Chloroflexus aurantiacus J-10-fl: one gene and its partner. The protein of the gene in region 1 interacts with the protein of each later gene in a pairwise test. Links are inferred from orthologs where the notes say so. Each region holds a gene or a part of one and is shown in the gene's direction. Other genes may lie near its edges. The genes, in order: sufU and CAUR_RS07565.

Region 1 (3,008 bases):
TTCCGATCTTGCAACAGCATGTTCACGGCAAGCCACTGGCCTTTCTCGACAGTGCCGCATCGTCACAAAAACCACGCCGGGTGATTGAGACGCTGGAAGATTATTACCGGCGCTACAATGCCAACGTTCATCGCGGTGTCTACCGCTTGAGCGAAGAGGCAACCTTTGCCTACGAGCGAGCACGGGGAAAGCTGGCACGCTTTATCAATGCTGCCAGTCAACGCGAGATCATTTTTGTTCGTAATACCACCGAAGCGATTAACCTGGTTGCTTATGCCTGGGGTGGGGCAAATATTCGCGCTGGTGATCGCATTTTGCTGACTATGATGGAGCACCACTCGAATATTGTGCCCTGGCAGTTGCTGGCGCAACGTACCGGTGCCGAGCTGATCTATCTGCCCTTCGATGGGCAGGGACGACTGGTACTTGATGATCTCGACCGTCTGCTCGACGAACGGGTAAAGCTGGTTGCCTTTACGCACCAATCGAACGTCTTGGGCACGATCAACCCGGTGGCACCAATTGTCGCCCGGGCGCGAGCAGTCGGAGCACGGGTCTTGCTCGACGCTGCCCAGAGTGTGCCGCATATGCCGGTTGACGTACAGGCGTTGGGTATTGATTTTCTGGCCTTTAGCGGCCACAAGATGTGCGGCCCAACCGGGATTGGCGTGCTGTGGGGCCGGCGTGAGGTGTTGCAGGCGATGCCGCCATTTCTGGGTGGTGGCTCAATGATCGACCTGGTCGAGCTTGATCACAGTACCTTCGCCGCGATACCGGCACGGTTTGAGGCAGGAACACCGGCAATCGGCGAAGCAATCGCTCTCGGCGAAGCAGCCGACTACCTGCAAGAGGTGGGATTGGCGACCATTCATCAGCACGAACAGGAACTGACCGCGTATGCACTTGAACGGCTGGCCGCCGTTCCCGGCATAACGATCTATGGGCCGCCGGCCGGGCCAGATCGCGGCGGTGCCATCAGCTTCAGCCTTGAAGGCGTCCATCCGCACGACGTGGCGGCGGTTCTGGATCAGGAAGGGGTTGCAGTACGTGCCGGCCATCACTGTACCCAGCCCCTGCATCGGGTATTAGGGGTACCGGCAACCACGCGGGCCAGCTTCTACCTGTACAACTTGCCCGAAGAGATTGATCGGCTGGTTGCCGGGTTGCACAAGGCACGACAGCTCTTTGCCTGATAGAGGCAGGAAACGACCATGGATGACATTTATCGCGAACAAATTCTCGAACATGCCCGTCATCCGCGCAACTTCGGTCATCTACCGGCACCGACGGTTATCCGCGAGGAGCGTAATCCGCTCTGCGGCGATCAAATCCGGCTGGAACTGGCGATTACCGATGATGTGATTACCGATGTGCGCTTCAGCGGGCGAGGGTGTGCGATCAGCCAGGCCAGTGCGTCACTCCTGACCGAAGCGATCAAGGGGATGCCGGTCGCTGCCGCCAAACAGTTTAGTAAGGATGATCTACTCGATTTAATCGGGATACCGCTGGCTCACAACCCAACCCGGCTCAAATGCGCCTTGCTTTCGCTGAAAGCCTTAAAGGCCGGCCTCTACGGGGTGAGCCAGATGGATGAAGATATGTAGTCAGATACCTGGAAAAGGAGTAGCACCGTGGTTGCTGAAGCAGTCAATTTGCAATTCGATTACTCGCGCTATGGTTTCCGTCAGGAAGAGCGCTATGTCTATAAAGCACCGAAAGGTCTCAACGAGCGGATCGTGCGCGAACTCTCCGGGATGAAGGGTGAACCGGAGTGGATGCTCAAGCGCCGTCTGCGCGCACTCGAGATCTTCAACAAGAAGCCTACACCTCTGGTGGGCACCTGGGCCAATCCTGAACTGGCCGAACTGAACTACGACGATATTCACTACTTCGTCCGCGCCAACGAGCGTCCACAGACCGACTGGGATGCCGTGCCGCCGGAGATCAAGAACACCTTCGAGCGTCTGGGTATTCCCGAAGCCGAGCGGAAGTTCCTGGCCGGTGTCGGTGCCCAGTATGAGTCGGAAGTGGTCTATCACTCGCTGCGTGAGGAGTGGGCAAAGCAGGGTGTGATCTTCCTCGATACCGACACAGCCCTGAAAGAGTACCCCGAATTCTTCAAAGAGTACTTCGGGACGATTGTGCCGGCGGCAGACAACAAGTATGCTGCGCTCAATACTGCGGTCTGGTCGGGTGGCTCGTTCGTCTACGTGCCAAAGGGAGTGAAGGTTGATATTCCGCTCCAGGCCTATTTCCGCATCAACGCCGAGCGCATGGGGCAGTTCGAGCGAACGCTGATCATTATCGATGAGGGAGCCGAGGCGCACTACATTGAGGGTTGTACAGCACCGATCTACAGCACCAACTCGCTCCACTCGGCAGTGGTCGAGGTGATTGTGAAGAAAGGTGGCAAGTTCCGCTACACCACGATTCAGAACTGGGCCAACAACATCTTCAATCTGGTCACCAAGCGAGCGGTGGCCTACGAAGAGGCCAGCATGGAGTGGGTGGACGGTAATATCGGCTCGAAGCTGACCATGAAGTACCCGTCGGTTTACCTGATGGGACGCAAGGCACGCGGCGAGGTGCTCTCGGTAGCGTATGCCGGACGTGGTCAGCATCAGGACGCCGGTGCCAAGATGATACACCTGGCCCCGGAAACCACCTCACGCATTACCAACAAGTCGGTGAGCAAGGATGGTGGTAAGACAACCTACCGTGGGCTGGCGAAGGTGGCACCCGGCGCTTACGGCGCGAAGATCAACGTCAACTGTGACGCGCTGATCCTGGACGAGCATTCAGCCTCGGATACGATTCCGTATATCGAGATTGAAGAGGATCGCTGCACGCTGGCCCACGAGGCAACCGTTGGTCGGATCGGTGCCGAACAGCTCTTCTACCTGATGAGCCGCGGTATCTCCGAGTCGGATGCCCTCTCGATGATCGTGCTCGGCTTCATGGAGCCATTCACCCGCGAACTGCCGATGGAGTACGCGGTTGAGCTGAAC
Region 2 (3,191 bases), 2.7 Mb from region 1 along the record:
ATGCATGCCCCTCACTCTACGGCACATTACCCGTCCGGTTACCGCATGGGCAACGGCGGATTAAAATGCCTGGAAGCGGAGACGAACAACACCATGTTCATCGCGCAGGGTCAGCGTCCCGGCGTTTAATTCGTACTGCGTTACAGCCTGCAACGCCTGATGAAACATCATCTCCTGAGTAGTCACTGCATCATCGGCGCAGGCCATCAGAGTCGTCACCACGTCGCTGATAGAGATTGTCGTTCCTTCAACACGATAGCTACCGCTAAAGGAATTACAACCGGCAAATCCGCTTATACGTCCGGTGTTATCAAACGCCATCGATAACGCCTGTTCTGATGGTAACGGTGGTTGACCCTCAAGTTCGATCAACTGCCACTGTCTATTGGTAAGATCAGTGGTGGGTATGCTACGATTCGTACAGGCTACCAGGAACATAACCAGTAGGAGCATTATTACCCGGATTGCACTCATAGGAAGATGTCCTTTCATCGTTCTGGTACATTCGGCGATGTGTCTGTTGATGCCTGTCTCCCCAGAACTCGCTGTTGGGCGGTGACGTCAGGCTATCAGTCAATCTCCAAACGTGAATCAACAGGCAAATGTTCCACAACCATTCACAACAAGCGACCCATCGCCAGCACTCTATCAATCAGTCTGCGCTACAATAGATAGAGAGATACGTCATACAAGGATTGAAAGATGATTATCCTAAACTATGCCCATCCCATCACCGCAGCGCAGCAAGAACAAATCGTTGCATTGACCGGCCAGCACATTGATCGATTGCTTGACATTCCCAGTCAAATCGATCAGCAACAGCCGTTACTCCCGCAAATCGTCGCCATGGCCGATGCTGCCGGTCTTTCGCCTCAGCAATGGCAGAGCGAAGCGATCCTGGTTAATCTCCCAGCTCTCAACTTCAGTGCCGCTGCCCTGCTGGCCGAGCTGCATGGCCGCATGGGATACTTCCCGCCGGTATTGCGAATTCGTCCAATAGCCGGTTCGTTGCCGCCTCGCTACGAAGTGGCCGAAATACTCAATCTCCAGGTGCTACGCGACGAAGCACGTACCCGTCGTGCTCAATAACCTTGCCGGAGAACCGTCTATGAATAGTCGCCTGATTTACCTTGACTACGCTGCCACAACACCGCTCGATCCACGAGTACTGGAAGCGATGATGCCATTCCTGACCGGCATGAGTGGAAACGCATCCAGCATCCATCAGGTTGGCCGGGCTGCATTGCAGGCGTTGGACGATGCGCGTGAGCAGGTAGCGCTGGTGTTAGGGTGTCAGCCAAAAGAGATTGTCTTTACCGGCGGCGGGAGTGAAAGCATTAATCTGGCCATCAAAGGGGTGGCCATGGCGCTACGGGCCCAGGGCAAAACCCATCTCATTAGCAGTACCATCGAACATCACGCCGTTCTCCATGCACTCGACTACCTGGTGGAATATGAGGGGTTTACGGTAACCCTGCTACCGGTTGATCGCACCGGTCGCGTCCAACCTGCCGATCTCAGTACTGCAATCCGCCCCGAAACCGCGCTCGTCTCGGTGATGTATGCCAACAATGAGACGGGTGTCATCCAGCCGATCACCGAGCTGGCAGCCATCTGCCGCGAGCGTGGCGTGCTCTTTCACACGGATGCAGTGCAGGCACCCGGCCAGTTACCGCTGGATGTGCATGCGTTGGGGGTTGACCTCCTGAGTCTAACCGCCCACAAGTTTTACGGGCCGCAGGGGGTAGGTGTATTGTATCTGCGCCGGGGAACACCGCTGGTGCCACAGATCAACGGTGGCGCTCAGGAACGCCGCCGCCGGGCCGGTACGGAGAACATCGCCGGTATTGTGGGGTTGGCCAAAGCCTTGAGCATTGCCGAGAGCGAGCGTACCGCGCACGCGAATCGATTACGAGCATTGAGTGAACGCCTGATTGACGGGGTGCTTACCCGCATTCCACAATCGTGGCTGAATGGCGACCGCCAGACCCGACTACCGGGCATCGTTAATGTAGGTTTCGCCTGTATTGAGACCGAAAGCCTCTTACTGCTGCTCGACCAGCGCGGCATCTGTGCCAGTTCAGGAAGTGCCTGCACCTCTGGCTCACTCGAACCGTCGCACGTCTTACTGGCAATGGGTCTCTCACCCGACGAAGCCAACGGCTCGATCCGCTTCTCCCTGGGCCGCCAGACCACCGATGAGCAGATTGACACTCTGCTCGATCTGTTACCCGATCTGGTCGCGCAATTGCGAACGCTGACGCCGTGTGCGTGATGCCGGGAGTGCATACCTGGCGTGCATTGTTTCTATGCTCTCTGTTTGATGAGAATATCTGCCCACCCATCAATCAAACCGGCAAAGGCTAGCGGGACACTCGAGCAACCGGTTTGTGTGAAGAGGGATAGCTGGATCACCGCTTACGCTGGGGATGCGCCGGGTCCACTTCTGCGCTTAGGATGGGGTGGAGGGTAATGGGTTAGCGTGGATCATATTCCCATGCGCCCAGGTATGCTCGTAACCGTCACAACGCGCATCGGGAGTAGAGCATTATGGGCGGCGCGAAGGCATGGCTTCTGCACGCCAGACTACGCGACACGAGAATACCTGCGTAATCGATCCGCATCAGAAGGCGAGGTATTGTCGTCACTTACCCCACCCGACAATGCTTCGGATGGGGGCGGTATTCATAGCAGGCTCGCGTGAGCAAAACAGAAGGGGCGCACCTGGAATGCGCCCCTTCTGTTGCGTATGTAGCGGGCTATTAAGCGTCGTAATACATCATGAACTCATACGGATGCGGGCGCAGCGACAGACCGACAGCCTCTTTGCGCTTGGTTTCGATGTACGTTTCGAGCAGATCGGTCGTGAAGACATTGCCCTTGAGCAGGAAGTGATAATCCTGTTCGAGTGCATCAAGGGCTTCGGTGAGCGAGCCGGGTGTGCTGCGAATGTCGCCCTTCTCTTCCGGTGAGAGTTCGTAGATGTCAACATCGAGCGGCGGTGGCGGCTCAATCTTGTTCTGGATACCGTCGAGACCGGCCAGCATCATAGCAGCGAAGGCGAGATACGGGTTGCACATCGCATCCGGCGCCCGGAATTCGATACGGCGCGCCTTGGGTGATGAGCTATAGGTCGGAATACGGATCGCCGCCGAGCGATTGCGCATCGAGTAGACAAGATTGATCGGAGC

The links.
Region 2: the proteins of sufU (region 1) and CAUR_RS07565 interact in binary tests that used the Escherichia coli proteins (3 or more experiments, as listed by UniProt). The link is inferred for Chloroflexus aurantiacus J-10-fl from one-to-one orthologs.

The regions. Positions count from the first base shown.
Region 1 is NC_010175.1:4,664,029-4,667,036, forward strand. Bases 228-2,907 are described here. They hold sufU (Fe-S cluster assembly sulfur transfer protein SufU), read left to right. Parts: upstream 228-1,211; coding sequence 1,212-1,604; downstream 1,605-2,907. Other genes in these bases: CAUR_RS18290 (cysteine desulfurase), read left to right, coding at 228-1,193; sufB (Fe-S cluster assembly protein SufB), read left to right, coding at 1,632-2,907. Outside these bases: more of CAUR_RS18290, read left to right, coding at 1-227; more of sufB, read left to right, coding at 2,908-3,008. UniProt on the Escherichia coli protein: A scaffold on which IscS assembles Fe-S clusters. Exists as 2 interconverting forms, a structured (S) and disordered (D) form. The D-state is the preferred substrate for IscS.
Region 2 is NC_010175.1:2,008,714-2,011,904, reverse strand. Bases 329-3,191 are described here. They hold CAUR_RS07565 (cysteine desulfurase family protein), read left to right. Parts: upstream 329-1,108; coding sequence 1,109-2,275; downstream 2,276-3,191. Other genes in these bases: glnA (type I glutamate--ammonia ligase), read right to left, coding at 2,763-3,191; csx15 (CRISPR-associated protein Csx15), read left to right, coding at 703-1,089; CAUR_RS07575 (META domain-containing protein), read right to left, coding at 329-474. In the rest of the region: more of CAUR_RS07575, read right to left, coding at 61-328. UniProt on the Escherichia coli protein: Master enzyme that delivers sulfur to a number of partners involved in Fe-S cluster assembly, tRNA modification or cofactor biosynthesis. Catalyzes the removal of elemental sulfur from cysteine to produce alanine.